DNA from 4 places in the Paenibacillus sp. FSL F4-0097 genome. Region 1 is predicted to be linked to each of the others. Evidence: predicted binding sites of a transcription regulator. Region 1 holds the regulator's gene; each other region holds the start of a gene.

Region 1 (8,020 bases):
ATTGTACAGCCGGATTATGCTTTCTTTGGGCTGAAGGATGCTCAACAAGTTGCTGTCCTTCGCCGAATGGTGTCCGATCTTAATATGAATGTCGAAATTATCCCTTGTCCGATCGTTCGTGAAGGGGATGGACTTGCGCTCAGCTCACGTAACGTATTCTTGTCTCCAGAGGAGCGTAGTCAGGCATTGGTGTTATCTCGTTCCTTACGTGAAGCACGTCAGTCTATTGAAGAAGGAAAAGTAAGAACCGTTGCTGAAGTGCGGGAATTGTTGACATCGGTTATTTCCAGCTCTCCTCTAGCGGTGATTGATTATGCGGAGATCCTAACATTCCCTGATCTTGAAGGATTAGAGGATGAAGCTCTTTTATCAGAAGTGGATGGGGAAATTATTATAGCGCTTGCCGTGAAGTTTGGCAGAACACGCTTGATTGATAATAATGTATTTATTCCAAAGGAGGTTGCTGCACTTGTTTAGACATATGATGAAATCCAAAATTCACCGCGCAACAGTAACGGAAGCGAATTTGAACTATGTGGGCAGTATTACCATTGATGAGAGCTTGATGGAAGCCGCGGACATTCTTGAGAATGAAAAAGTTCAAATTGTGGATAACAACAATGGTTCGCGACTGGAGACCTATGTAATTCCTGGACCGCGTGGAAGCGGAGTGATCTGTCTCAATGGTGCCGCAGCTCGTCTTGTTCAGCCGGGCGATACAGTAATTATCATTTCGTATGCGATGTTGTCCTCGGAAGAACTGGAGTCACATAAGCCAACGGTGGTATTCGTGGATGAGAATAACAAACCAGTGAAGCTGGCTGATCATGAATTGCATGCTACAATCGCTTAATGTATGGACTTACGCCATGTAATGAATGGCAGGGATGAAAGACCCCGATCTCGCAGAAAATGAAGTCAGGCAAGCTGAACTGATTTCATCTTCAGTAAGGGGGGATAGCCCATGTTTCAACATTTGTTTGCTGAAATGAACAAGGTGCTTCAGGAGATCGTAACAGATTACCCTACAGCGGAGGGTGCCCGCCGGAACGAGCTTTTATGCAATTATAATATGCTGCATAGACTGAGCGATAAAGTGATGGATGAATGGCTCGCTTTTGCTGAGAAGCTAAGTCACTTTCGCGAAAGTGCGGATTTTACAGCAGTGGTCGAAGAGGAAGTGCCGGAACAGGAAGCACCAGAGCTGTGTATGGATTCCTTTGTAAGAGGTCAGGGATATTATAAGCTGCTGATGTATGGAAAGTGTATTGATCAGTTTAAAGAAGTTATTGCGCAATACCCGGATAGCTTGGCTGCTCGATTATATTTAGCCATCTCTTATCTGCAGGAAGGTGACGGTGAAGCCGCTTGGAGTCATCTGAGCCATATGCTGGGCTTGATACGGGAAACCAAGCTGAAAGCCATGGTATATAATGCTTTAGGCTGCATACGAGCCTCACAGGAACGTTTTAATGAAGCGCAGGAATTGTTTGACCTTGCCTTGCAGCATGACCCGGCGCTTCCGGAGCCAAACGTTAACTTAGAGGTATGCCGCCGTCGTGGAGGGAAGCTGCATTTTGGAAATCAGCTGGTTTCCCTCTTGTAAAAGAATAACGGTTTTGGAAATTTCTATTCAAGCGATGCATCCCCTGAACCAGTGGTGTGCATCGCCTTTTTTCGCAACTTCTGTTATGCTGATTAAGAGTCTCAATTGAAAGGGAATAGAATTATAATGAAATTTGCCGTGCTTGATTTTGAAACAACAGGAACCCAATCCGTGGGTGAAATTATCCAGGTTGGCCTTGCAATTATAGAAGAAGACCGGTCCATCTCCCGGGTATATGGTTCCTATGTCAAGCCCGGAACGCCGATTCCTCCTTTTATAACAGGTCTGACGGGGATTACCGATGATGATGTGAAGGATGCGCCTGAGCTGGATGAGATGATGATGGAGCTTGTTCCGCTCTTGGATGATGTTGTGCTTGTAGGGCATAATGTCGCTTTCGACTTCCATTTTTTACAAAATGCTTTAGATCGTTGTGGTTATTTGCCATTTCAAGGGCGGATTTTGGATACGATTGATTTTCTGAAAATTTGCTTTCCTTCGCTCACATCTTATCAGCTAGGCTCTGTCAGTGCTCATTTTGGAGTGACACATGATCGTCCGCATCAGGCAGATAGTGATGCACTTGCGACTGCTTTAGTGCTGTTGAAATGTCTGGAGGAGCTCTACGAGCTGCCGCTGCTTACGATCCAGAGACTCTGTGAGCTGTTTACCGAAGAGGATAGTGATCTGGGCTGGTACTTTGATGGTCTGCTGCGAGAGCGGGAAGCGGAGACGCTACAGCCCGAAGGTGATCTGACTTTCTATCGTCAATTAGCGCTTGCAGTAGGAGACTGGACGGAGTTAGCGCCACCTAGAGATGAGCATGTAGAGAATCCGCTAGCGAATTTATCTTTTACTGATTATATGGACGAAGTAACCAAACGACTTAGAGACACATTACCGCAGTATGAAAGCCGGGAAGCTCAGGATATTATGATCAATGAGGTGATGACGGCACTTGCCGAAGACAAACACCTACTGATCGAAGCGGGCACAGGAACCGGTAAATCGCTCGGTTATTTGTTGCCTGCCATTTATCAAAGCGTTCGCACCAATGAAAAAGTCATGGTCAGCACTCATACCATTAATCTGCAGGACCAATTGCGCGAGCGGGATATCCCTTTGTTAACGCAGGTAGTTCCTTTTCCGTTTAAAGCTGCTATTTTTAAGGGAAGAGGACATTATTTGTGTCTGCGTAAGTTTGAGCATAAAATTAATAAAAAGGACTTTATAAGCCCAAGGGAAGATGCGCTTACTGCAGCTCAGATGATCGTATGGCTCACTCAAAGTGAATCAGGGGATGATGAAGAGCTGAATTTAAGCGGCCGGGGCGGTGATTTCTGGGAGACGGTGGCAAGCGATACCGATTCCTGTCTGGGACGTTCCTGTCCTTGGTTCCGCAAATGCTATTATCATAGGGCCAAGCATGAAGCTGGGATTGCTGACGTGGTCATTACGAACCACTCCAAGCTATTCGCAGATGTTAAAGCTGGGCACCAGCTGCTTCCAGCTTACGAGCATCTTGTAATTGATGAAGCACATCATTTAGAAGATGTGGCTGGTAAACATCTTGGCATGCATATGAAGCATTTCACTGTGGCACACACGTTATCGCGACTGTATAAAGATAGCCGAAACGGACAGCTTCCTGCTCTGCGCCAGATCTTACAGTCGTCAGGCAGTGAAGAGGCTTCAGAATGGAGCGGAGTCATCGATCGGATCTACCCGGATCTGCTTACTGTCAAAGAAACCTGGGATGCACTCAGCGACAAGCTGTTCAGCCTTTTGCCGGAACGCAGTGATGCAGCAGCAGGGGAAGCGGGACAACTGGTTATGCGTTTGCTTCCCGCCCGTAAGTCGAAGGATTGGGATGAATTAGTTGCGCTTGAGAACACTATGAATCTGACGTTAAGCGACATCATCCGTAAGGGTGATAAAATGCTTAATGAGATGCGTGACCAGGAAAGCCAATCCTCAGCAGACAGTCTTGTTACTGATATTAGCGGTTTATTTAAGGATTTGGCTTCCATACGTGAGCAAGTAAGATTCTTTATGGGGCTGAATGACGATAATGTAGTATATTGGCTGGAGGCAAATGGAAATTACCGCAGCAAATCACTGCAGATGTATGCCGTCCCTGTGGATGTTAGCAGCCAGCTTAAAGAGTTGTTCTTCGATAAGAAAAAAAGCATCGTGCTTACCTCGGCGACGCTGTCTGTAGATAAATCTTTTCAGTTTATGATTGATAATCTCGGACTTAACGAAGCTGCGGAAGAGGGACGTCTAATGACCTCACTCCTTCCTTCTCCCTTTAAGTATCGCGAGCAGGCGCTTCTAGTTATACCGCGTGATTTTCCTAGTGTGAAGGGCAGTGTGGGCGATGCTCGATTTGTCGATACACTCGTACAGTCGTTAGCAGAAGCTGCCAAAACAACACGTGGGCGGATGCTGGTTCTGTTTACTTCTTATAAAATGCTGCGTCAGGTATATGATCCGCTTAAAGAGGCTTTGGCCTCACAAGAGATTACGGTGCTTGGTCAAGGCGTGGAAGGTGGCAGCCGGAGCAAGCTGATCCGCCGCTTTCAGGACAGTGCAGCATCCGTTCTGCTGGGGACGAGCAGCTTCTGGGAAGGTGTAGATATTCCAGGTGAAGCACTGACTTGCCTGGCCATCGTGAGACTTCCGTTTCAACCGCCGAATCACCCGTTGGCGGAAGCGAAGTCGGAGTTATTGCAGGCTCAGAAGAAGAATCCGTTCATGAAATTGTCTGTTCCTCAAGCGGTTATTCGCTTTAAGCAGGGATTCGGAAGACTGGTTCGCACGGCGCAGGATCGCGGAATAGTTATTGTTTATGATACAAGGGTTATTGAATCTCATTACGGGAAGTATTTCCTTTATTCATTGCCTGGTCCCAAAATGGAGCATATGCTGACTGATCAAATGGTCCCCCGCATAGCGGAATGGCTAGAGGATGGCGGCGCTTCTTAAAATGCTCGTCTTCAGTTTAGCTCCTCCTTATCCTTAAGGGCGGTAAGTTACAGTACCGCCCTTAATAAGGAGAGGTATACGTTTGAATATGGATTTTCACAAGAACATTACTATTTTTAGGAGGAAAAATATGAAATCGGATAAAATATCAGAAGCCGTTGTTCGCAGACTACCTGTGTATTTGCGTTTTTTGAATGATCTCCAGAATCGCGAAATATTAACAGTTTCCTCTCAGGAACTTGGACAAAAGCTTGATCTTAATCCCGCACAGATTCGTAAGGATTTAGCGTATTTTGGTGACTTCGGCAGAAAAGGTATCGGCTATGATGTAACGTATCTTATTGAGAAAATCCGTCATATCCTGAAGCTGGATCAACAGCTTAATGTAGCTTTAGTTGGAGCAGGTAATCTCGGACATGCCTTGTCTAATTACAATGCATATCTCAAAGATACTATGAAAATCACCGCTATATTTGATTCGTACGCTCCTAAGGTTGGACGTAAGATCAACTCCCTTACTGTGCAACCAATGGATGAACTAGGCAGCACGATTCGTGAGCAAGGTATTCGCATTGCCATTATTACCGTACCTGATTCAGAAGCTCAAAATGTAGCAGATATTCTCATTTCTTCTGGGATTGAAGCAATTTTGAACTTTGCCCCTGTGATTCTGAAGACACCACCGAATATCCGGGTGCATGCAGCTGATTTTACAACTGATCTGCAAAGTCTTGCGTATTACTTGCGGGATGGAAAGGAAGAAAGCGAACATGAACAACAATAAAACGATAATTAAGGGCGGGTATTTTCTGACTCCGGGAACGGATGAGCCGGTTCTGAGTGGATATATGACTATTGAAGATGATTTAATCACTTACATAGGAAAAGAAGAGCCTCAGATGGAAGCTGGAGTGCAAGTGGTTGATGGCAGCCGTCTGCTGTTCATGCCTGGACTTGTAAACACACATGGTCATGCGGCGATGTCTTTGCTGCGTGGATATGGAGATGATTTAGCGCTACAAGTGTGGCTTCAGGAGAAGATGTGGCCGATGGAGGAAAAGTTCACCGGTGATGATGTATACTGGGGAACCTCCTTATCTGTATTGGAAATGCTGAAGGGTGGAACTACGACCTTCCTCGATATGTATGATCATATGGACCGAGTAGCTGAGGTAGCTGAGTTATCAGGTATCCGTTCCGTATTGATGCGTGGTGTGATTGGGTTATGTCCAGAGGATGTACAGAATCACAAGCTTGCGGAAGCGATTTCTTTTGCCCGTAACTGGCATGGAAAGGCTGACGGTAGAATTACTACTATGATCTCGCCGCACGCCCCTTATACTTGCCCTCCGGACTTCCTGGTTAAGTTCGTGCAGGCAGCGCATGATCTGGATTTACCGATGCATACGCATATGTCCGAAACGAAACGTGAAGTGGAACAAAATGTGGCGGATTACGGGTTGCGTCCTGTAGCTCACTTAGAGAAGCTTGGAATGTTCACACGTCCCTCGATAGTTGCACATGGTGTTCATTTAAATGATGAAGAGATTGAGATCTTGGCTCGCCATAATGTGGGTGTCTCTCATAATCCGGGCAGTAATTTGAAGCTGGCTAGCGGAGTGGCTCGGGTTACTGATCTTCTAAAAGCTGGTGTGAAGGTGTCTCTTGGCACGGATGGCGCGGCAAGCAACAATAACTTGGATATGTTTGAAGAGATGCGGCTTGCAGCTCTCATTCATAAGGGTGTCAGCGGTGATCCAACGGCTGTTCCAGCTCCAGAAGCTCTACGTATGGCTACAGAATATGGCGCCCAGTCCATCTTTTTAAATAATGTAGGTAGACTTGCTGTTGGGATGAAAGCTGATTTCATTGCAATTGATATAGATCAGCCGCATTTGCTGCCACACACAGATCTGTTGTCTCATGCAGTTTACTCTGCTAGCGCTAAGGATGTTGAGCATGTGTGGGTGAATGGTAAACAGGTCATCAAGCATGGACAATGCTTAACCCTGGATGAGGAAGCTATCCGGCGTAAAGCGCAAGAAGCCTTCGAAGGTTTATTGAAGCGTTAAGTCTGGAGAATAACGAATAAATAATAGGCTGCGACTTTTTGCTTTTAGCAAAAGTTGCGGCCTTTTGTACATTTTAAGGCTGGGAAAGCTAGAAAATTATGAAATTTTGGATAAACACGCGGGTGTGTTATATAATCAAAAAAGATATATTACTAGAAAGGGAGCTGTACCTTGAAGAAAAGGAAAAAATGGATCCTCCTGGGGTCAGTTCTGATTCTGCTCCTGGGGTTTGGACTTATCCAGTTCTATGCCTATATTATGAAAGATCAATGGAACGAGCGGGATATCGCCAAGGATGTTGCCAAAACCAGAGCGGGTCTAACAGAGGTAACCAAAGCACAAAAATCGGTTTGGGATGAAAATGCAGTGTACTGGGTTTTAACAGGAAAAAATGAAGCCGGGACTGCTCTTATGGTCTGGGTCCGCTTTACGGTAGATGGAAAATTTGCTGAAGGCGACGACGCAGTGTTTGCTGAGGAACTAAGTAAAGGAACCTCAGAAGCCCAAATACGCGGCATTATCAAAGCTGATCTTCCGGACATAACGATTGAACGCTTGCTGCCGGGAGTATATAACGGAGAGTATGCTTGGCAGCTTTTTTATAAACAGAGCGGTCGGTATTATTATCAATTTTATCGGTTTTCGGATGGGTCCCGAATGGGTGAAGGTTACAGTTTACCTAAAAGTTAAGCCGAACATAAGGAAATTAAGGGTGGCAATGTAAACAAGCGAACTTATTATAAGTTCGCTTGTTTACATTTATTTGATGTACAAAAGTGATATACTAAGTGATATACTGAATGGGTGGTTATCACCGAATATTCTCTTAAATTCACATACAAAAATAGGCCGATTGATTAAAAATCAAGGCCGATTTTGTCGAAAACGAGGAATATATTTGGTATTGATGGAAATATTTAAAAAATTAAATTTTAAATATATTCACATTTATTTTGAAATTAGTATATACACCTGTGATATACTACTACTTGTAATTAGAACAGCAATAAGAGACTTCAGTCTCTCTGATGAGCTCTCAAGTAGCTATAAATTATTATACTGAGCTTTATATTTTGTCATCTTTGAGAGGAGGACGTTTCTTGAAATTACGTCTTGTACCTGTGCTGATAACGTCTCTACTGTCGGCTACTCTATTGTTTGGTGGCTTCTTTTTGTATCGTCAGTTTGCAATGCAGGAACCACTTCAGAAGATTGTATCTCAATATGAGGGCGTCAATGATTCTCATATCAGTATTAACCGCAATGAGGTCACTTTGAAACTTGATCTCCAGCCAGGCACGAAATTACGTGAACTGGTTCAGTACGTCTCTAAAGAAGGAAAATCGATGATTGA
Region 2 (8,020 bases), 1.0 Mb from region 1:
TTGTTAATGCTCCTTCAATGCCATTAGCGTCCCTGCTCTCCCCTGCCGTTTCCTCAAGCATCTGTTCCACCTTACGAACCGCACCCATACTTGTCCGGCCGCTGTGAAAGGCTGTTCCCGTATTCTTTAACAGGTTGTAAAACTCGGGAACGAGCAGCAAAACGAAAAAGGCAGTGTGGAACGTCATAGCTTTGAAAACAAGCAACTGGATGGCCAGTTCGAGAGCCACAATACCAATGCTTAGCATCACGATTGATTCCAGCATGAAGGTATTCGTAAACGCAATCTTCAAAATACCCATCGTGGCATCACGATAACCCAAGCTACTGCGTTCAATCTCCTGTTGCTGACGGTGAGCCCGTCCAAATATTTTCAATGTCACCAGTCCTTGAAGAGAGTCCAGAAACGTCCCTGAAAACTCAGCGAGTTGCGCATATTTTTCTTCGGATTTGTTCTTCGTTTTCAGCCCTACCAAAATCATGAACAGCGGGATGAACGGAGCAGTAAACAATAGAATGAACCCCGTGTTGGCATGTTGGATAAATGTAACGACCAAAATCAGAACCGGGATGATAGCAGCTTCCATCATACGCGGCATGTATTGACTGAAATAACTATCAGCCTCATCCACAGCATCCAGAGCAATACTGACCTTCCCTCCCGTCTGTCCACTAAGGGTTGAAGGCATTGAAGCATGGGTCAAGTTTTGCAGCACGGCTGCGCGCATATTTGTCTTGGCAGCAGCTGCCATATGCAAGCCAACAATACCGTTTCCATAAGACAATAGTGTGCGTACAGCCATAATAGCCAGAAGTATACCGAGCAACAGGATAACCGATGAAAATGAAGCTCTCTCCACAAAAATCCGTTGGACTGCTTCAGCAAGCAGTCCAGCCTGACTCACAATAGCTATACCAAGCCCGAGCGAAATGATTGCGAGGAGAGCCATGTTTTTCCTTTGTGAAGACATTTGTTGAGAAATCAAACTGGATTTCCTCTTCACAGATCACACCTCCTTTATATATAGGCTTGTAGGGAAACCTCAAACATGCCGTAATGGATTAATCAGCTTTATTTTTTCCCTTTTACATAATCCGCATCAAACAGGAAGAGTCTGAAGACCAGAATAAGGGATGGGATCAACAGGCATAGACCGCCGATAAACACAATAACTAATGCTAAGCCCATTGCCGGTGAAGTTGCACTGCTCTGAATCGTGATATACGGATCAAGAATATAAGGGTATTGCCCAATTCCATAAGCGAAAAAGGCACAGAAAAATTGCAACATGACGCATATAAAAGCTAATCCGTAACGGCGTCCGTTATATAATAGCCACATCGCGATCATGAAGAAAGCAACGGAAAGTGCCAGCAACCACCATAAATCCATCATATTTTGAAAATGCCGCTCATTGTGTTGACCCAAATAGATAAATGCTGTAAGTGCGAGGATTATCGTCGGTGTGCTCCAAAACAGGGCGTAGTTGCGCATCAGCTTCAACGCGGAATGATCCTCTGCCCGAGAAGCGTAAAATGTCAGAAATGAGCCGCTAATGAACAAAACGGACACAATTGCCAGTCCAACGATACTCCACGATAACGGATTGGTGAACAGCGCCCAGTAATCCAGAGAAACCGTCTCCCCCTGCTTCACGATAAAGCTGCCTTCAGACAAAGTTAGCGCCACTGACAACGATGCTGGAATAAGCAAACCTGTAGCTCCGTACAAAAAAAGATATACTATGTTTTTCTTGGAACCGTAATTTTCAAAAGCATAGAATGAACCGCGAATCGCAAGAAGAATCAATGCAATGCTTCCCGGAACAAGTAGCGCGGAGCCATAATAATAGGCTGTGTCCGGAAAAAAACCGACGATGCCAATGTAGAAAAAGATAAAAAATACATTTGTAATTTCCCAAACGGGTGATAAATAACGCGAAATCAGACGATTAATGAGATGATCCTGCTTCGTTAAACGGGCATAAAAGGCGAAGAAGCCCGCTCCGAAATCAATGGAAGCTATAATTAAATAGCCGTACAAAAACAGCCAGAGCACCGAGATGCCAATCAATTCGTAACTCATCATTCAGTGCCCCCCTTTTCCGTAGATTGATTAGGATGATCCTTCATCCATTTCTCCATCTCAGCTTCTGCCGGATTATTGTTGAACAAGCGTCTTAGCACGATTACACACATACTGCCGAGAACGATGTACAAGAGCAATAAGGCGAAGAATATAATTCTTACATTCGGTGAAGACGTGGCCGCCTCCTCAACACGCATATATCCACGGATAATCCACGGCTGTCGGCCAACCTCTGCATAAAACCAGCCCAGCTCAACAGCCAGAAAAGCGAGGGGGGCGCTCAGTGCGATGATGCGAAGCATCCACTTGTTAAGCTCATTACGCTTTTTCCAGAACACAAACAGAAAATATAGGAACGAAATCGCGAGCAGAGTAAATCCGATTCCGACCATTAAATCAAACAGATAATGAACGAGAAGTGGTGGCCATTCTTCCTTGGGGAATTCCTCGAGCCCCGTCACCTCTGCATTAAAGTCTCCAAAGGCCAGGAAGCTGAGCAGCTTCGGAAGATGAAGAGCCCCTAGAACTTCATGCTCTGCATTCAGCCATCCCAATAGAACCAAATCCACACTGCTACTCGTCTCAAAATGCCACTCTGCCGCTGCAAGCTTCTCTGGTTGATGCTCGGCCAAAAACTTGGCGGACACATCACCGGCTAACGTGTTCAGCAAACCGAATAGTAAAACGACCGCCATCATGAGATTTAAAGATTTTTTGTGGTATGCGGACACACCTTTTCTCAGCATCGCGAAGGCTGCAATCCCGGCTAACAAGGCAGCTCCTGTTAAATAGGCCGAGCTTAATACATGGAACACTTTGGAGAACGTCGCCGTATTCAGCATCGCTTGCACCGGGTTAATCGCTGTGAATTGGCCTGCTTCCATGACAAAGCCTTCAGGCTGGTTCATGAATCCGTTCACCGTCGTAATAAAAACGGCAGACATGCCTGCCCCGGCGACAATCGGTATCGTCAGCAGCCAATGGGTATATGGATTTTTGAACCGATCCCACGTATACAAATAAATGCCCAGGAAGATAGCCTCGAAAAAGAACGCGAACACCTCCATGAATAACGGAAGTGCAATGACATTCCCAGCCAGTTTCATAAAATTCGGCCATACCAGGGCCAGCTGTAGTGAAATCGCTGTACCGGTCACAACACCAACCGCCACAGAAATGACAAATCCTCGAGACCACCTCTTTGCCATAAGTGTATAATGGGGGTCTTTCTTCCGGATCCCGATGAACTCTGCTATAGCGATCATTAGCGGTATACCGACGCCAATCGTCGCAAAAATAACGTGGAATCCGAGAGTCAAGCCTGTCACTAGCCTGCTCCATAGCACCGTATCAATTGCCATTCTTTACTGCTCCCTTCAAAACTCTGTTCATTTTTCGTCTTAAGTTGATACTTATGATTAGGCCCGCTAACTGTAGGCTGCATTCAATATCAGGTTTAGCAAGGCTCAGCGACATCGTTTCCTGTTCGTTTTAGTATGACATTCCTCGTTCTTTGCTATGTAAAAAGAGAAATATTTCACAAAGCAAGAGTTGGCGAACCTGATTTACCTGTTACTGAGCAGTCAAATTAATAACGTGGCCTAATAATTAAAGTTATCTTATCTTAAATTTTAAGTATTTCAATCATCGACATCTCTTAATCCCTAAACGTTCAAGAAAGGGACAAATCTTTCTAACAACTCAGTGAATAACACAAAAAGCACCCGAAGGAGCTATTGATTGATTAGCGTATATGTGATGTCACAAGTTTCCTCCTACTTCGATGCTAACAAAAAAACGAAATTTTCTGATTTTAAGCCGTAATATACCCCCTTTTTGCAACAAAAAAACACTGACTTAAATCATCAGTGTTTTTGAATTCAAGCTAATGTCATCTTCGTCATGACAAATCTTGAACTGCCACTATCATTTAGTACGACCGTAGAAAAAAGAATACCCATCTGACTTCCCAAGCTTAGTTGTCTCCGTTCCGTCCACTAGCTTGACCGCTTTCAGCAACGATACAATTTGCGTATGCATTAGCTTTGCATCAAATTTGTCCATCTCTCTGTTGTCACTATCCACGAGCAGATAGTCGGGCATTGGAATGAATCCAATCACCGGTATCCCTGCTTCAAATAAGGGCTGACTCTCTCCAAACTCAAACTTGTTATGTCCACGCAATAATACAGTACGTGTGCTATCTGTCTTTTCAATAGCCTTCAGCCAAATGGCTGCCATCATTTCATTGCCTGCATACGTATATTCTGTACTTATTTGTCCAGTTGGACCATAATGACCCGTATCATCGTCCTTCCACTCCATGCTGCCTAAATGCTCAACCGTAATTCCAGCTACAGCTTTTAAATGACCATTCTTGCCATCCCACAGCTCTCGATGCCCCTCCATCCAGGTGGAAGTTGCCTGAGAGGACCCTTTGAACTCCGGTAATCTAAAATGTCCTGTCACAAAAGCGAAAATCATCGTACGTTCCGGCTGCTCCTGCTGTAAGTAACGAATCATAGACAGCATGCCCACAGCGCCATTCTCCTCCACTACATTTATCCCATCCGTATGGGTATTTACGATAATCGCTTCGTCTTTATTCTTACCGTCAATTTTCACATAAAAGGATTCTGTTGGGGCATCTTTTTGAATTTCCGCTTCTAAAATAACCGTACCTTCTTTATGCTCCTGAGCTGCGCTGATCACCTTTTTCCCTTCCGTTTCATTAACCCAGATTGCAGGGATTCCTGCATAATCGGTGGTAAAAGGCACATATTGCTCTTCAACCTTATCGTCAGATACCCCTTTCCAGACTAAAACAACAGCTTTTACGCCCATTTCCGTCGCTTGCTCCAATTTAGCTTCTTTTAAAGCTGTAGTGAGGACCAGATCGCCTTCATTTGGGGCAATTTGGTTGTCCATTGGAGATGAATCCCGCATATTCATAACGATCCCACTTGGAAAATTTCTAAAATTCTCAATTTCAATGACAGCAATTTTTCCACTGGCCTGGCCATATTCACCACGCTTCGTATACACCAGCTCCCCTGTCACACCTTTTTCGTCAGTTTCCCCGGAATAGGGAAAAGCTGAAGAGACATGAATTGCCTGCTGATCAATCATTAAAGCACTGTTCTTTTCTTCCCATCTGTCAAAAGTATAGCGATCACGATGTACTTGCAGCCCCATATCCGTTACCTGCTGCTCCAGCCAAGCAATAAACTGATTGTGACCCTCAGAGCCGGTTGTACGGCTTCCAAAAGAATTCATTACTTCAATATCTTTCAGCATCATTGCTGCAGAATCCAATTTACGTTCATCGATCGTCATAGCCGCATCAGCTGATAATGCCACAGGTGTTGTAATAGGTTTTGCATAGATTCCAATCCCCCAAAGTGCAGTAACGATAAGTGCAGTAATGCTGAATAACACTTTACGAACGGCTAGAAACGGAGTGACTCTTTTGCTCCCCGATTGCCCAAAGAGTCCTCTACATATGCCCGCTACGATCAGCAGCAGGATAGAAAGCGCAAGCAGCCAAAATTCTCTTGTTAGTAAGAATAGCCCTTCTGCCACCATCACACTAATAAAAACCACATGTACCTTCTCACGTTTCTTTAAGAGTAAAAAAGAAATGCCTAAATCTGCTAACAAAAAGATAATGGTCACGATCGAGATTACCATTTCTTTGCCAATGAATACCGTAGCACAGAGTGCTAGGATCAAAAGCAGCACCGCTGACAATCGTCTATATAAGATTTCTAACATGACGCCCTCCCATTTTAACTAACGATTATTTTGACATTACATTTGTAATGCCTTATGGTTTTAGCATATTGAAAAGACTCATGAAAAACAATGAAACGAACATCAGAATGTACAAACGGAGGGGAAATGTCATCTCAAATCATGAATTATACAGTCCAAATACCTCTCAGCATCGTTCCAATAAAGAAACTAACCGTTTGACAAGAGAAGCCATCTGCACGGCATTAGTCTTCTTGATCCAGGAACAGTCTTTTAGTAAAATCACCATCACCGATATTGTGAAACGCGCAGGGGTTTCTCGAACGGCCTATTACAACAACTATTCCTCCAAGCAAGAGATCCTGGTGGATTTGGTCGATTCGCTTATTTTCGAAATTAATCAAAAACTCTTACCTTACACCAATGAATTAACAGGCAAAGCTAAAGAACCTCAAAAATTTATCAAAGTGCTTTTTGAAGTTATTTTTCAGCAGCGGAACATCTACAAAGCACTTCAAAGTGCAAAATTTGATCATGTAATTCTGGATTGCTTGAATGAAATGATGCTTTCTACTGCTCATGACAAAAGCGACGAGAATGTGTACCGAATATACTTTAAAGCAGGGGCCCTCTATAATGTTCTCCTTAAATGGATACAATCAGACTTTGCAAAATCCATTGACGAAATGACCAAAATTTGTCTTGAGGTATACCATACTCCAATGTCCCAGGAATAAGGTTTAAAAATCGTGTTTATAAATGAAAAAACAAAGAAACCACGGAACCAAGTTCGGCTCCGCAGTTTAATTATCAACCCTACTATTGAATTTGAATTTGTTTCATGTACTCTTTGAATGCCTCAGCGATTTCTTTATATTTTGTATGATGCAGATAATGTGAACCTTCCATTGGGATCATTTTGCCCTGTGCGGATTGTTTGACTTGCTCCTCATGCAGCGGAATCCACTGTTTATTGTGCTCGTTATTCGATTGAACGAAGAGAAGCAACGGCAAGTCATTTGGCATTGTGATTTTTTCTCCATTTTTGAAATTGGAACCGAGGTGGCTCAGTTCATTCATCAACGTTGGATTGGTCGCGACTTGATTCGAAATCAAACGCATTTGTTCTTTGGTATGCTCATCGAATGCAAGCGATTCATACGGATCTCCGCTCACTTTTTGGACCAATCTCATTAGACCTGATTTTTGAAGAAATTGCATGGCTTTCAAAGGTAATTTGACATCCATTCCGGGTTGATTGGGAACGCTGCTATCGATGCCGACAAAAGCAAGAACTTCATCCGGATATGTGTTCACATAGGTCGCTCCGTATAGTCCCGCGATGGAATGTCCCATTAGAATGTAACGGTCTACACCCAGTTGCTGCAAAGCTTCGTGAACCTCACTTACTATATTCTCAGTCGTTCTTTCCTTCTCGGTTTCATCGCTCAAACCATAACCGAAAGGCTCGACCACCACGACTTTGTAATTAGGGGTAATCTCATCGATCAGCAATTTGAAATCAAGTGCAGGTGTCGGGGTTCCTTGTCCTGGTAGGAGTACAACCGTTTGTTCTCCGCTGCCTTGAATAAGCACATTCATCTTTTTCCCATCCACATTGACATACTGGCCATACGATTCGATTTTCTTTTTCTCTACCCCGTCGCTGATTGCATCAACGATAAAAACGATGCCCATGAACAACACTAGCGCCCCTACAATACCTCCGATTATTTTTAACCATAGGTTCCGTTTCTTGTGGCTCTTAGTCCCAGTTGTTTTTATTTCCACCTTATTTGCCACGTTGATCTCTTCCCTTCCTTGTCCCTGTATCTGAAGTGCCGCCTTGACGACATATTCAAAGTGTAATCAATCAAGATGTACTCTTCGTGACGACAATATGAACGGAATATGAACAAGCCAAAAAAGAGGTTTTAGATCAACATCAAATCGGAAATGAAATAATGTTCTTGTCCTTTACTCAAAAAGCAGCGCCTCTCATTTAGAGGATCGCTGCTTTTTATTGTTACTTCATTTAATTATGTGTAGGTTCTCACTATTATATTATTTTTCAGCACAAATCATGAACATCGGTGTTGACCGGTTTAAGACTTGCTGTTTCTCATCCAGTACTTTGGCGTTCAAATTCTCTTCAGCAAAAATAGTGGTGAATCCTTCT
Region 3 (8,020 bases), 300 kb from region 1:
TATAATTAATTTAAAATTTACTGAAAAACTGAGGGAATAAAGGGGATGTCGATTATGCTAAAAGAACATTACAATGTTATCGAAGCCCACGGAAATACAAACTGTTTCTCCGAACAGAATTTCAACAGACTTCTAGTTACAATGAAAGAGCGCATAGTTCCAGAGGGTTCACATCTATTCTGGGAAGGCGACTACTCGGATAAATTGTTTTATATCAAACGTGGACGTGTGAAATTAACTAAATCTACTGATGAAGGTAAAGAACTCATTCTTTATATGTATCAAGCTGGCGATATGGTAGGTCAAGCAGATCCATTCTTCAGCACTAAGCATAGCTTTACAGCCGAAGTGATTGAAGAAAGTGAAGTTGGCGTCATCGAACAAAAGGATCTAGAAATTCTCATCTGCCAACATTGTGACTTTGCTATCGACTTTATGAAATGGATGGGTATTCATCACCGTCTCACCCAAACTAAATTCCGTGATCTAATGATGTACGGCAAACCTGGTGCACTATGCTCCACGCTCATTCGTCTTGGCAATACCTATGGTGAGAAGAGCAGCGATGGTGAGAATATCCTTATCAACAAAAAAATTACGCATACAGATTTGTCCAACATGATCGGTGCCACTCGTGAAAGTGTTAACCGGATGCTGAGCGACCTGCGTAAAAAAGATGCTGTTGAGTATGAGAACGGTATGATTGTCATCAAGGACCTTGGCATGCTGCAAGAAATTTGCCACTGCGAACTGTGTCCGAACGAAATCTGCCGGATCTAATTCCGTTATAATATACCCTCTATTCACCTCAATGAAACATACATGACCCAATTATTCTGCATAATATAAAATAGAGTGGTCCAAGGCGCCTAATGCAGGTGTCTTTTTTTTATATTCAACAAAAAAAGAGCTAAACCCAAGATCGGTTCAGCTCTAATATAGTTAATTAAAAATGGATTTAACGGTTATTGCGAGTACCACGCACTGGTGAGATCAGCCAATAGGCCATGCCGACAAATACGCCCCCACCAATGATATTCCCCAAAGTTACAGGGATCATATTATGCAGCCATCCAGCTATCGTAATGGTTTCCGGATGATTCGGAAGCAACACAGCAACACTAAGCAGAGTCATATTAGCCACACTATGCTCATATCCGCTTGCGATAAAGGCGAACAGACACCACCAGATTAAAATTAGCTTAGCAGATTCACTTTTAGCACGTGAGGACATCCATAGCGCTAAACAGACCAGCCAGTTACATAGGATTCCACGAAAAAACAGCTCAGAGAACGGGAGACTCATTTTTTTAGCAGCGGCTGTAAAGATCAAATGCTCTGGCGGCGCAGCACTGAATAACCCAGTCCCACGAATTAAAAGCGCTAAAATCACTGCACCCACCACATTCCCGATGAATACAAGGATCCAGTTCTTAACGGTATCCCAGATACTGGTTCTGCCTGCCAGTGTACTTACAGTAAAAAACATATTATTCCCAGTAAACAGTTCTGAGCCTGCAAATACTACAAGCGTCAAGGCGATGCCGAAGGATGTACCCATAATAAGCGGTTGGAAAGGTGATTTAGCAGCTGCTAGCGGTGCTCCTAGAGAGAAAATAAGGATAATCCCAATGCCTACATAAGCACCTGCCAACAGGGCTGCTAGAAAATATCTTGGCAAGCTTTCATTCATTTTGTCCCGCTTACTGACTGCCGTCTCTACGATGCTCTCCACACTTTGCGTAAACATAATACTCCACCCCACCGTTTTCTATTAAATCTATTACTACACTCTTCGGTGTCTACACGCTCACTGTAACTTTCTCTCCGTCCAGTGTGACTGGATAAGTCACAACACTACCTTGGTCTGGAGCCTGCACCTCACCCGTGCGCAGATCGATTTTCCAATCGTACAGCGGATCGTACAGATAGTGACCTGACACGATCCCTTCCGCAAGCGGGCCACCCTTAGGATGAGGACTACGATTCTCTACTGCATAGATGGCTCCGTCAGAGGCACGAAATACAGCCAGTTCAACAGCTCCAGCAATCACTACACGGCCAATCTGCAGCAGGAAATCCTGTACTGAGCCTATTGCATACGTTTGTGTGGTCTTATTCATTGGTCTCTCCCCTTCTGTGTGCGTTATATCCGCTAGACTCTTGTTTCTTCAAAAAGCGCAGTACGAGTGCTACTGTCATTAAGCATTTTTTTCCAAGGATCCGTCACCTGAGTCAGAGCAAAGTCAATCCGTGCGGCCAGCTCTTTGCGGTTATCTTCATTATTCAAAATGACCATTTGAATCTGCTCAAGTCCCATACGCTCAACCCACTCGGAGGTTCTCTCCAAATAATTGCCGGTCTCACGGTAATATTGCATCACAGCGGAGCACACTTCGATCAACTCTTCATCGGTCTTAATTTTGCAGAAGGAATCAGCAATCCGTGGTTTGATCCCACCGTTACCACCGATAAATACTTCCCAACCGCCGTCATTACCGACGATGCCAATATCCTTCGTGCAGGATTCCGCACAGTTACGTGGGCAGCCGTTGACAGCTATTTTAAACTTGGCAGGAAAATCAAGACGTTCATACTTACGTTCTATGAGCGCGCCCATTCCCAGCGAATCCTGTGTACCGAAACGGCAGAACTGTGAACCCACACAAGTCTTAACCGTACGTAGCGATTTGGCATAACCATAACCTGATGGCATATCGAGCTCTTCCCATACCTTCGGCAGATCCTCTTTTTTCACCCCGATTAGATCCAGGCGTTGCCCACCAGTCACCTTCACAACTTTTACATCATATTTAAGGGAGACATCAGCGATTTTCTTCAAATCCTCTGGTGTCGTTACCCCGCCGTACATGCGTGGAATAACGGTATAGGTTCCGTCTTTCTGAATATTGGCTCCCATACGTTCATTAACAAAACGTGATTCCTTCTCATCTTGATGTGTATCCGGATTTAGCATCCCCAGATAATAGTTAATCGCCGGACGGCATTTAGAGCAGCCTTCCTCTTGTTTCCAACCCAGTACATGCATAACCTCTTTAGTAGTACTAAGACCTTTAGCTGTAATCTCAGCAACAATCTCATCCCGGCTAAGCGTTGTACAGCTACAGATACCTTGCTTGGCAGACTGTTCAAAACTATCACCCAGGACAAATTGTAAAATTTGTTCTACAACCGGTTTACAACCTCCGCAAGAACGCGTCGCTCCTGTACATGCTTTGATCTCGTCCACAGTAGTAAAACCATTTTCTATGACCGCATCCACAATCGCTTTTTTCGTAACCCCATTACAGCCACAAACGATTTCTTCGTCCGCCATAGCTTCTACAGATGTGCTCTTTTTGGCTCCGCTTCCGCAGCAGCCCGTACCCATGACCTCTGTATAAATCTCATCGGTCATTACAGCACCTTGTTTTACTAACTTTTGCAGGTTAGCCGATTCCGTCACATCCCCGAACAGGACTGCACCAACAATGACATTGTCTTTGAGCAGAATTTTCTTATAGGTTCGCTTCCATTCATCTTTGCTTGAGATTACAGTGTGCTCAGGGGAATCCATAAACTCACCTGCAGAAAATACATCCACACCGGAAATTTTTAATTTGGTGGAGACAACAGAACCTTCATATGGATTTGTATCACTTCCGCAGAGATGTTTAGCTAGAACCATACCCTGCTCGAAGAGCGGCGCTACTAATCCGTAACAAACTCCGCGATGTTCGGCACATTCGCCAATGGAATATACATTCTGCATAGAGGTCTGCAAATAATCGTCCACTACAATTCCACGATTAACAGCAATTCCGCTTTCTTTTGCCACAGTTATATTCGGTTTGATGCCTACAGCCATAACTACAAAATCAGCTGCAAGTGTAGTGCCATCACTAAATTGTAAACCACTTACTCTCTGTTCCCCTGTCAATTCTACTGTTTGTTTGCCCATGGCAAATTTCACGCCTTGACGCTCTAGCTCAGCTTGCAACATAGAGGAGGCATTACGATCAAGCTGGCGCTCCATTAGATCTTCCATCAGATGCACTACAGTAACGTCCATGCCAAGGTTCACAAGACCCTTTGCCGCTTCCAATCCAAGTAAGCCCCCGCCGATTACCGCCGCTTTGTTGTATTGTTTAGCCGCAGCTAGCATCGCATCACAATCTGCAATATCCCGGAAACCCACTACGCCTTCCTTATCACAACCAGGTACAGGTAAAATAAATGAATTCGAACCCGTTGCAATAATCACTTTATCGTAAGAAACAGCCATACCGTTATCCGCAATTACTTGCTTGGAATGCTCGTCAATTCGCGTAACTGTTGTTCCTGTATGCAAAGTAATGTTGTTATCTTCATACCAGTTCCAGTCGTTTAGGATGATATCGTTGATGGTTTTGCTGCCTTCGAGAACATAGGACAACATGATCCGATTATAATTGGGGTGAGGTTCGCTTCCAAAGACCGTAATGTCATAAGCTCCACCTAGCTTCAATATTTGCTCTAGCGTACCTATGCCTGCCATACCGTTGCCGACTAATACTAATTTTTCTCTCTTCGCTGCCATAGTTAGGTGCCTCCTCAGTCTTATCCGTTCTTGTTGAACTTTGCTTCAACTTATCTTCTACATAATGAAATTATACATTTCAAAATTTAAGAGAGATTGTGATTACAGTCACATTAAATGTGAATGTTTTCACATAAAAAATAAGACAACTTTGTTAGGTTCTAAATTCTAATAAAAAAAGCCAGATCACAGGTTCTGAATAACCGTAGATCTGGCATTTATGTACTTTTTTTAACGTATAGCCAATAAAATCTCCAATTCATCCTGCACTCTAAGCTTCATGTCCATTCCATTCTCAAGCAGCTGCTTCCCATTCACCTTCATCTTCCAAACTTCATTGCTAAGAGGAGTATAATCACCAATGGATAACACCTTTTTGTTGTCTTCGGTCAACTGCACCACACTGCTGTTCTTCAACAAACCTCTCACTGTTAAATCTTCAGTAAATCCCATAACATATGAATGATTCAAATTCACTTGCTCACTTCCGCCATTCACGGTCAACAACACAATTTGAAGCGGTTCCTCTTGTTCCTTAGACATCGCAGTAATTACTAATTTTGATTCATGCCCGACGGTTCGACCCCAATCCTCAGATCCAATGGTCTCCCCATCCATTTGCAGCTCCCAATTCATTCCTGGACTGAGTGAAATATTATTTACCGTTAGAATGCTTGTGTTATCCTCAGAAAAGGTGGCCTTCCCACTACCTTTCAGTAGGTCAAAGATCGTTATCCCTTTTCTGTAGCTCTCGCTAAGCTGCTTGTCCAAAGGGTTGGTCAGCAAGTCATTTCCCGCAACGATAAGCGAAAGCGTAGGCCCGTCTGATCCTGCTAAGCCATTATTCCCTTCATTATTAACGTCAGCAAGAGTCGAACATCCACCTATTATGAATACGATGACTAATCCTAGTAACAACCTCCACATATATTTCGTGGGCATAGTGACACCGCCTTGTCCCGCCTAATGACCACACAGCGTCTCAGGCTTGTAGTAAGTTATGCATACTGTCTATTTAAGAATAACGTAAATAAGCTTTGTTCTCAAATATAAAAAAAGTCCCCTAAGGGACTCTTTGAAAACTCATTTTTTCTACTGGAATCTAGGGAACAATATATTATTCTCCAGATGAACATGTTCAAAAGTCATGCTCTCCAGCTCCTCTAGCCGGGCATAAGTCAAACGATAGGTTGTACAAGCATGAGCCGGTGGGGTGAAATCATCTGTTATTTTGCGTATTTGTCTCAATATATCGCCTGCTGAGTCATGTTCACTCTCAAGGTCAATTAATGCCTCACGAAGTATGGTCAGCCCTTCTTCACTTGGATTGGCATCATACGCTAATAATTTTGGAAACTCGTCTTCCTCTTCTTTAGCTGTATGCTGTAGCAGATCTTCCTTGAGTGCATTAAACAAACTATATAACTCTTCTAAATGAGGTGAATCTCCGCCATGAACCCGGTATACCTTAGTTACATTTTGGCTAATCAGGGGCAGTTCTTCCCGCAGGTAATGGTGATGTTTACTCACAATATGGTCGATTAACTCTGCAGAAGGTGCTGTGTTCCATGCGAGTTCTTCTTGTGGTACCGGATATTCCTCGAACAGCTTGTTGAGATCACTAATGATCATCTCTTGATCTAGTCCACGCTCTACAGCTGCTTCAGCAAGAGGTTTGGCGCCTCCACAGCAGAAATCAATCCGTTTGGACTTGAAATAATCCGCAGCTTTTGGGAATTGCAGCACAATATCTTTTACCAGGGCATCTGGAGTAAATCCAGGTTGCACCGATTGCTTATGCTGTAAATCTGAAATTCTATCATTAGGTTGTTTAGTTTCCATAATAGTTCCTCCTCGGGATATGTGATCAGGTTCTGAAAAAATCTTTTCTACCTGTTCACCTTAACCCTGAAAGGAGTTTTGACTTGTGATTGTACTCACGAAAATTGTATCTCTTTTTTGAACGAAAAAGGTCAATCATGGAGATAAATCCCCACAATCGACCTGTCATTTGTTTACCACACGGGCAACAGTAATGTTATTTGTCTTACATTTATCTATTCGGTCACACCAAATCTGTATCTTTTATTGAACATAAGCCTGCATATACGTTCGCTTACCCTTTGCGTCCTTTAAATAAGGTCCTAAACCAGCAAAGCGGGAGTGATCCATATAAACACCGGTCATCCATCTGCCTTCTGTCAGGCCACCATTCCATTTGAGGACAAGGTCAGGGGCGGATATCCATTCCTGATAAATCTGTATATTCTGATCTTTGTACTCTTTACAAGGCTTAGACTGCTCCAGTAGACGTAGATCGTTAAGATAAGTTGGCACGAAATAAGAGGATATCGTATGCAAATCATCTTCATCAAAAAAGGGCTCATCCCCTAAAAAGGGTTTGAATAATACGGTATTCTCGTACATGGACCAAATTAAGGCTTGTAGCACCATGCTCTGGCGAATGCCATTATGAAACTTATATTGTCGTTGATTACCTGCCATATTCACTTCTTGAAGAGGTTCCGTCGACTCCAGGCAATGCCGTTCACAGCCGATACATTTCCAGCCAGAAGGACTTTGAATCCATTTTTGAAAAATAGTTCCGCTATCATTGTTGCCTTTGTAGAGTGAAGAGATAATGCTGTAAGGCACACCAATCCACGCATCCCATAAGGAATCTGGAAGATGGCTATGCAGCATGAACAACGTCTTGTCATAGATGAGCTGTACTTTGATCGAAGCGTTCTCCAGCTCAGTAACATCCTTTTTTCCATACGTTATTTCCCGGGAATACAGGGTGGTCTTCATCTCCCTCGCCTCCTAATAGTTTTGCTATGCCTGTACTCCAGCTGAGTAGATTTGAGCAAAAACCAATATTGCAAGCGTTTCCATTCAAGGAACATACAACGTTTTTTCTATTATATTACAGATTTTTTCGATCTGTGCAAGGTTTTTATTTAAAAATTGAAAAGCCCTCCTCCGTTCTTCAGGAAAAAGGGCCACAACACGACTTTGATTTCTACTCTACCCAGCTCTCAGCCCAAGACTGAATCTGCTGCATAACAGGCTCCAGCGCACGGCCTTTGTCTGTTAGTTCATATTCAATACGTACAGGTGTTTCCGGGTATACATGTCTAACCAGAATACCCTCACCTTCCAAATCCTTCATCCGCTCGGACAGCATCTTATCGCTCATTGAAGGAATGAGGCCGGAAATATCTTTAAACCGCTTCGGTCCACTCATCAATGTCTGAATAATAAGTCCATTCCAACGTTTGCCTAAGAAAGAGAAGGCTGTCTCAAATCTGGGACACATCGAAATTTGATGTTCTTCCATTGTTCTCACCTCTCACTAGCGAAACTTACTATTAGTTAGTATATATAATATTAACACATTTCATCCCTGATGAACATCGTTTACTAAAAAAAGTTCATCTG
Region 4 (8,020 bases), 2.0 Mb from region 1:
TAATGTACCTCTCACGTGGCAAAGCTAATGAGGTCGTCGCATTCGGCAGCAGTGGCGGAAAAAACTTAAAATTGTGAACAATTTGAGGATATAAGCGGAAAAGACTTGTAATGTGATAAATATCACAATATAATCAATTTATAAAGTGAAATAAATCACAACTAACCCATTGTTGATCAGATTCCATCATTGATCGGTCATGCAAGTCAAATATATAACCCGATTGTCCATTTGAAGGAGGAAGAAATAATGAAAGTAGCTGTCATTGGATGTACCCATGCCGGAACCGCCGCAATTGTGAATACTGCTCAGCTTTACCCGGATGCCGAGATTACTGTATATGAGCGTAATGATAATATTTCCTTCTTATCCTGTGGAATTGCCTTGTATGTAGGTGGAGTGGTTAAAGACCCAGAGGGGCTATTCTATTCTTCACCAGAAAAGCTTGCAGAGCTTGGCGTAAAGACCAATATGCGTCATGAAGTAACTGCAGTGGATACGAAGTCCAAAACATTGCGTGTACGCAATCTGGAGACAGACCACGAGTTCGCTGACACCTACGATAAGCTGATTATGACTACAGGTTCATGGCCGATTGTGCCGAAGCTTGAAGGGTTTGAACTTGAGGGGATTTTACTTTCCAAGAACTATGATCATTCCAACACTATTATAGAAAAAGCTAAACAAGCGAATAAAATAACCGTCGTCGGTGCTGGATATATCGGCGTTGAACTGGTGGAAGCTTTTCAAATGAATGGTAAGCAAGTTACGCTAATTGATGGTGAAGATCGCATTCTGAGTAAATATCTGGATCAAGAATTTACTGCACCGATCGAACAATCTTTTCAGGATCATGGGATTAAATTGGCACTGAATGAGAAGGTCAGCTCTTTTGCGGGCAAAGATGGTAAGGTAACAAAGGTCATTACAAGCAAAGGAGAGCATGAAACAGATCTGGTCATTCTCTGCATTGGTTTCCGTCCTAATACTGAACTCTTAAAAGGTCAAGTCGATATGCTGCCTAATGGTGCCATTGTGGTCAATAACTATATGCAGACTAGCTGCCCAGATGTATATGCCGCGGGCGACAGCTGTGCGATTCACTACAACCCTACAGGCAAACACGCCTATATCCCACTGGCAACCAATGCTGTGCGGATGGGAACCTTAGTTGCACGCAACTTGGTAACAGAGACCATTCCTTATATGGGTACACAAGGGACTTCGGGCATTAAGATTTATGAAGATAATATCGCTGCAACAGGGCTTACTGAAGAAGGAGCTAAGGCTGAAGGAATGGACGTAGAAACCGCCATGATTATTGATAACTACCGTCCAGAATTTATGCCCACCTTTGAGCAGGTTCAGTTAAAAGTAGTGTTTGATCGCGCCACACGCCGTATTCTCGGGGCTCAAATTATGTCCAAGATGGATCTGACGCAATCGATCAACACAGTGTCTGTATGTATTCAAAATCAAATGACAATCGACCAACTAGCCTTTATCGATTTCTTCTTCCAACCGCATTACAACAAACCTTGGAACTTCCTGAATACAGTAGGTCTTCAAGCGCTGCCGACAACATTACCAAGCAAAGAGGCTGTAACGGTTTAAAAAGAAACGATTGTTTCTGAGTGATTTATCGACGAAAAAGATAACCTTATAAAGCTAGAAAAGCAGCGATTCTCCTGTAACGGGAGGATTGCTGCTTTTTTTGTAGGTGCAGAATGATTAGCTGCATAGGTAGGTACAATCCAATGGCTTCGGCGATGGTAGCGAGCCAAATGTGTTCAGAAGCTACGATTAGGGTTATTTGAGTCCGATGTCCGATAGCAAGCCAAATGTGCTCAAAAGTTACGTATAAGGTCATCTGAGTCCGATCGTGCTGAATCACCGCCCTCCTTAGAAGTTTTCGGACTCAGAAGCCGCTATATAGCAAATAATCGCTGTTTGAGTATGATTTCGGACTCCAATGCAGCTATTACATAAAATGAGGTACAACTAGTGTGTTTTTGGTGGCAATAGCGACTATGGGGTCCGATAGCGAGCCAAATGTGCTTGAAAGCTACGTATAAGGTCGATTGAGTCCATCGTGCTGAGTCAACGCCCACCGCAGAAGCTTTCGGACCCAGAAGCCGCTATTTGGTAATTAATCGCCTATTAAGCGTGATTTCGGACTCCAATGCAGCTATTACATAGAATGAGGTACAGCTAGTGTGTTTTTGGTGGCAATAGCGACTATGGGGTTCGATAGCGAGCCAAATGTGCTCAAATGATACCAATAGGGTCATCTGAGTCCGATGTCCGATAGTAAGCCAAATGTGTTCAGAAGCTACGGTTAGGGTCATCTGAGTCCAATCGTGCTGAGTCAACGCCCACCGCAGAAGCTTTCGGACTCAGAAGCCGCTATTTAGCAATTAATCGCCTTTTGAGTGTGATTTCGGACTCCAATGCAGCTATTACATAGAATGAGGTACAACTAGTGTGTTTTTGGTGGCAATAGCGACTATGGGGTCCGATAGCGAGCCAAATGTGCTCAAATGCTACGAATAGGGTCATCTGAGTCCGATGTCCGATAGCAAGCCAAATGTGCTCGAAAGTTAAGATTAGGGGCATCTGAGTCCGATCGTGCTGAGTCATCATCCCTCCGCAGAAGCTTTCGGACTCAGAAGGCGCTATATAGCAATTAATCGCCTTTTGAGCGTGATTTCGGACTCCAGTGCAGCTATTACATAGAACGAGGTACAACTAGTGTGTTTTTCGTGCTAATAGCGACGATGGGGTCCGATAGCAAGCCAAATGTGCTCGAAAGTTAAGATTAGGGGCATCTGGGTCCGATGTCCGGGTGTGGGCCAAATATGCTCAAAAGCTACGATTAGAGTCATCCGAGTCCGATAGCTGCTGCGTACGCTCAAATGTAATCCAACGAAACAAGATATGCTGGCTAGTCGGTCATACATAAACTTCTATTTGTGCACAGGTCGCAGTAAATTTGACATGTCAGTGAAAACTTTCACTTAGTTTTCTCAAAGTGATAATTATCACGTTAATGTGTTTTACGACACGCTACAATGGTCATAAAGGAACAAATTTGAAGTAAATAGATGAAGGAGATAGGAACCATGGCTTATAGCAAACCGCAGCAAATTGCCGAAGTAACTGTAGAGAATGGCATAAAAAAAGCTCATAATCCGCTAAGTACCGTACTTATTCTGGGCTTTTTGGGAGGAGCGTTTATTGCGCTCGGGTTTTTATTGGATATTCGCGTCATTGCTGGCGCACCACAGGAATGGGGTTCCATTGCTAACTTTATCGGAGCCGCAGTCTTCCCCGTTGGGCTGATCATGGTACTCCTTGCAGGTGGAGAACTGCTGACAGGGAATATGATGGCCGTGCCGCTCGCTTTTATGGCTAAGAAGATTTCTTTCTGGGAAGTTGTGAAGAATCTTTTGCTCATTACGATTAGTAATCTGGCAGGGGCATTATTTGTAGCTTATTTCTTCGGTCATGTGGTGGGTTTAACTTCAGAGGGTGTGTACTTAGAAAAATTGGTGGATATGGCTGGTCATAAAATCGATGCAGAATTCTTTCCGGCATTTGTTTCGGGTATCGGCTGTAACTGGCTCGTTGCGCTGGCAGTATGGCTCTCCTATGGAGCAGATAACTTCAGCGGCAAAATCCTTGGTATTTGGTTCCCAACGATGGCCTTTGTTGCGATCGGATTCCAGCACGTTGTAGCTAACATGTTCCTAATTCCAGCAGCTATTTTTGAAGGTTATTATTCATGGGGGCAATACTTCACTAACTTTGTTCCCGTCTGGCTCGGCAATTTAACGGGTGGAGCAATATTTGTCGCAGCTGCCTATTGGATGGCATACTTGCGTAAAGCACCTACGGCTATTCAATCCGTAGATAGCATGTCCGGCAGCAGTGTCAAAAAACACGCTTAAGCTCGTCTTATAGAGCACTCCATAGAACATTCAAGGTCTGCCTTATTGGTGGCGTTAATGTTTAAGGGGTGCTTTTTGTTATGTAGACACAAAAAAATCCGCCGTGATATATCCGCGCTCGGGGGAACGAAATCGGATCACGGCGAATTTTGAAGGGGGAGTGTTTCTAGGCTCTATTACCCCGTCTTTCTAAAAGCGAATCAGTTTCTTCTTGTTTAGTTTGCTTTACGGACGACAGCCACGGCTTTAAAATAAGAATAGATATTAGAACTAGGGAGGACTGCGGACGTGAACCCCAAGGGAGACGGGATAATTCATGCGATATGTGCGTTTTATTCTCTAGATTTCATGCATACTTTATCGCGATAAAACGTCAATGTGTATGCTTGCTCATAACCCTGTTTTGGGATAATACTGGATGAATTAATGACACATATATAACAGGGGATGTACACTACTTATGAAGTTTTTACAGGCATATCCAAAAGAAGTGAAAATATTTCTAATTGCCAGCCTAATTAATGCAACAGGTAGTGCGCTGATGTGGCCGCTCGTTACGATGTATGTATTTGATGAGCTTGGACGCAGCATGTCAGATGCTGGACTGGTGATTCTTATTCAATCGGTTGGTGGGATCGTGGGTCAACTACTCGGGGGCTCACTCTATCATAAGGTAGGCGTTAACCGGCTGATTGTCGGAGCGCTCGCCATGAATGCTTTGGCACTGTTCACCTTGCCGGCAGCTAGTAACAACTGGACGTTATTTATGGTTGCAATGGGACTGGTAGGATTATTTAATTCCTTATCATTACCTGCCATTCAGGCATTTATCGGCTTTCGTTTCACGAAGCAGCGTGGTGAGCTGTTTAATGTTATTTATGTCGCCAATAATATTGGTGTAGCACTGGGTACGGCATTAAGTGGTTTTTTGGCCGATATTTCCTATATGCTAAGCTTTGTGATGAATGGTGTAACCTCGGCTGTATTTGCGGGTTTCTTTTTTGTATATCTGAAGAAAATCGGTGGAGAACCTGCGCATGAGGTAATGGGGCATCAGAAGAATGAACCAGAGAAACAATCCACGTGGAAGCTAATGGGGCATACTCGTATTTATCTTTATATGGGGATCGGTTCTTTGTTCCTGCTTCTCGGTAACTCTATCTGGAATACAGGGGTATCTCCGTTCATTATTTCAGAGGGCTGGCCTAAGAAAACTTATGGTTTTCTCTGGACACTGAACGGTATTTTGATTTTTGCAGCGCAGCCATTGGTAACGATGATTAAGCGCTGGTTCGCGTCTACCTCAACGGCGCAAATGACTGCAAGTGCCCTGTTTTATTTGGGTGGCTATGCGTTTCTTTTGTGGATGCCTAATTATCCTGGTTTAGTGCTTGGAATGGTGCTTGCTACACTGGGAGAAATGCTGATTTCTCCAGCGATGCCATCCTTTATCTCGGATCATGCGGGGCGCAGCGCACCATTTTATTTGGGACTAAGCGGAGGGATTGGTGCGGTCGGGAGAGTCATTGGCCCTTACTTCATGGGCAGACTTTATGATAGCGGTGGTTTGGCACCAACAGCCTGGCTGGCCTGTGCGATGGCGCTGCTGTCTGTAGGATTTTTCGTCATCCATTCTTTAGTCAATCGTAAAGGCCATTCGTTAGAGCGGTCCGTAAGATAACTATACACAGTGGATTCCAACATCTGCTGTGAATTCTATAGAGGTGCAAGGCAAGGGGTGTACATCTTATGAAACAAATCAACAAGGCAAGGTTAACTATTAGACCATCAGAGATTAAAGACGTGCGAGAACTGATTGATCTGGACCATCTGATTTGGACAGAGGACACTAGCCCGGGACCTATGTTGTGGCGCTCACAAGAGGATTTCTTGCTGAATGCTCCTCCGGGCTCTCAGCTCGTAGCGCTGCAAGATGACAAGCTATGCGGATATGTCGGGTTTGGCTGCCCTAGTAGAATGGAGAGCAACCGGCATGTGTGCGAGGTTAATATTGCTGTTCATCCGAACTATCAACGTTTAGGCATCGGCCGGCAGCTCATGGAAGCCATTAAGGAACATGCTGCGGCGCATGCTATTCGTAAGCTTCGCCTGCGTGTATTATCCTGTAATGAATCAGCGATTTCTTTTTACCGGAAATGCGGTTTTGTGGAAGAGGGACGTCTGCGGGAGGAGTTTTATCTTGGCGGCCGTTATGTGGATGAGATATTTATGAGCTTTATGCTGACAGGAGGAAATGGATATGGAGATCGTCTCGCTTAATGTCGGTCGGCCGGTGACGGTGGATTATCGGGGAAAACCTTTGGAGACCGGAATTTATAAAACGCCTGTAGAAGGATCGGTTCGGCTGCATACCAATGGATTTGTTGGAGATGGTCAGGCAGATCTTAAACATCATGGAGGTCCTGACAAGGCGGTGTGCGCCTATCCCATTGAGCACTATCCTTATTGGGAACAGCAGCTGGGAAAGAAACTGGAGTACTCGGCTTTCGGAGAAAATATCACCACAACGGGTCTGCTGGAGACAGAGGTGTGTATTGGCGATGTATATGAATTAGGCACCACTTTGCTTCAGGTTAGCCAGCCAAGATATCCTTGCTTCAAAATCTCACAAAAGCATGGACCCGCAGATCTTCCGGCTCAAGTTCTGGATACAAGGTATAGCGGATTTTACTTGCGTGTACTTCGTGAAGGAATGATTTCAACCGGCGATGCAATTGTCAAAAAAGAAAACGGAGACAGCAATGCTTCCGTGGCGCATGTACTGCATTTAATGCAGGTTGGGCTGCAAGAGGAAGCTGCTCTGGCAGAGCTTGTGGAGCTGGAAGCCCTCTCAGCCGTAGTACGGAACAAGTTTCGAAAACAGCTGGGTATGCCAGAGATCTAATCTTGGTCTGCTCAATAAAATAAACCTGGGGGCGTATGCCAGCCAGGTTTATTTCTGCTTGTGTGTTTGTTTAACTTTGCTTACGTAACTTAGCCGAGCAGCTGCCACTCACTACGCAATAAACCATATACGGCGTGATTCACGTAGCCATCGGGCAGCTTTTCTGCCTGTCTGATCACACCTTCGAGCACAAAACCAAGCCGTTCAGGAATTGCCCGGCTAGTTACGTTGGCGGTCGCGCAGCGAATTTCTACCCGCTGCAGCTCCATTTCCAGCAGTGCGTAGTCTACTAGAACTCGGCAGGCGCTGGTCATATAACCTTTGCCTTCATAGCCATCACCAAGCCAATAACCAATCCCTACGGAACGGTTATGCCAGTCAATCTGGTGATACCCAATGACACCGGCGAGCTCGCCGCGGACCCAAAGTCCAGCAGTGAAGGCGCCATTGTCGGTGCCTTGTTTTATAGCATTTTTAATGAAATTAAGGGTGTGATCCTGTTCCGTAACGGCATCAACCCAAGGAAGCCATTGCCTAAGTCGTTCCCGCGAGCGCTCCACTAACGCGAATATGTGCCTAGCATGCTCAGGCATGAGTGGCTTTAAGATAAGCTCTTCGTCGATGACATAATTAAACAAGCGGTTGCCTCCTTTTCGGCACAAGGCCTTATGTATGATTATGGATTTTTTCTTATGATTATCATGCTACTCTATCGCCCGCAGAGAAGTCAAAAGGTCTAAAGATGCTAAAAATTGATCCAGGCCATGTGCCCCCTTTTATTGAACAATCTACAGTTAACGGGTATATTAGTAGGAAACATGTTTATACAAGAAGTAGTGTAACACTACAGAACGAAAGGTTGATAGCTGTGGAGAACCGTACTACCCCCTCCAATTTTATTAAAAATGTTATTACCGAAGACCTCCGTACGGGTAAAGTAAAAGAAGTTGTCACACGCTTTCCGCCGGAGCCGAACGGTTACTTACATATCGGACATGCCAAGGCGATTTGGATTAACTTTACACTGGCGGACGAGTTCGGTGGCAAGACTAACCTAAGATTTGACGACACGAATCCTGCCAAAGAAGATACGGAATATGTGAACTCCATTCAGGAAGATGTAAAGTGGCTGGGTTATGAATGGGAAGAGCTGCGTTTTGCATCG

Evidence for each region. Region 1 encodes Rex, which represses fermentation and respiration genes when NADH is low (regulators of the CRP and FNR family bind a similar motif). Its sites were predicted from a motif close to TTGTGAAATATTTCACAA; they were not measured.
Region 2: the regulator Rex is predicted to act here: its motif matches at 3,614-3,631, upstream of MHH86_RS16080 (cytochrome ubiquinol oxidase subunit I).
Region 3: the regulator Rex is predicted to act here: its motif matches at 4,697-4,714, upstream of nirB (nitrite reductase large subunit NirB).
Region 4: the regulator Rex is predicted to act here: its motif matches at 3,002-3,019, upstream of MHH86_RS29505 (formate/nitrite transporter family protein).

The regions. Positions count from the first base shown of each region.
Region 1 covers NZ_CP151965.1:4,596,648-4,604,667, reverse strand. Annotated here, with positions in the region: gene panC (pantoate--beta-alanine ligase) at 1-477, shown strand, start outside; gene panD (aspartate 1-decarboxylase) at 470-853, shown strand; gene MHH86_RS20635 (hypothetical protein) at 965-1,606, shown strand; gene dinG (ATP-dependent DNA helicase DinG) at 1,733-4,594, shown strand; gene MHH86_RS20625 (redox-sensing transcriptional repressor Rex) at 4,725-5,378, shown strand; gene MHH86_RS20620 (amidohydrolase) at 5,365-6,666, shown strand; gene MHH86_RS20615 (DUF5590 domain-containing protein) at 6,838-7,356, shown strand; gene MHH86_RS20610 (hypothetical protein) at 7,767-8,020, shown strand, end outside.
Region 2 covers NZ_CP151965.1:3,586,831-3,594,850, reverse strand. Annotated here, with positions in the region: gene cydD (thiol reductant ABC exporter subunit CydD) at 1-1,003, opposite strand, end outside; gene MHH86_RS16085 (cytochrome d ubiquinol oxidase subunit II) at 1,072-2,088, opposite strand; gene MHH86_RS16080 (cytochrome ubiquinol oxidase subunit I) at 2,085-3,449, opposite strand; gene MHH86_RS16075 (hypothetical protein) at 4,015-5,862, opposite strand; gene MHH86_RS16070 (TetR/AcrR family transcriptional regulator) at 5,943-6,578, shown strand; gene MHH86_RS16065 (alpha/beta hydrolase) at 6,661-7,644, opposite strand; gene MHH86_RS16060 (class I SAM-dependent methyltransferase) at 7,906-8,020, opposite strand, start outside.
Region 3 covers NZ_CP151965.1:4,895,300-4,903,319, forward strand. Annotated here, with positions in the region: gene MHH86_RS22025 (Crp/Fnr family transcriptional regulator) at 55-780, shown strand; gene MHH86_RS22030 (formate/nitrite transporter family protein) at 959-1,750, opposite strand; gene nirD (nitrite reductase small subunit NirD) at 1,803-2,123, opposite strand; gene nirB (nitrite reductase large subunit NirB) at 2,156-4,579, opposite strand; gene MHH86_RS22045 (hypothetical protein) at 4,811-5,521, opposite strand; gene ric (iron-sulfur cluster repair di-iron protein) at 5,672-6,367, opposite strand; gene MHH86_RS22055 (hypothetical protein) at 6,665-7,390, opposite strand; gene MHH86_RS22060 (helix-turn-helix domain-containing protein) at 7,602-7,919, opposite strand.
Region 4 covers NZ_CP151965.1:6,559,372-6,567,391, reverse strand. Annotated here, with positions in the region: gene MHH86_RS29515 (FAD-dependent oxidoreductase) at 250-1,614, shown strand; gene MHH86_RS29510 (hypothetical protein) at 1,661-1,870, opposite strand; gene MHH86_RS29505 (formate/nitrite transporter family protein) at 3,123-3,950, shown strand; gene MHH86_RS29500 (MFS transporter) at 4,411-5,631, shown strand; gene MHH86_RS29495 (GNAT family N-acetyltransferase) at 5,700-6,230, shown strand; gene MHH86_RS29490 (MOSC domain-containing protein) at 6,211-6,855, shown strand; gene MHH86_RS29485 (GNAT family protein) at 6,945-7,493, opposite strand; gene MHH86_RS29480 (glutamine--tRNA ligase/YqeY domain fusion protein) at 7,724-8,020, shown strand, end outside.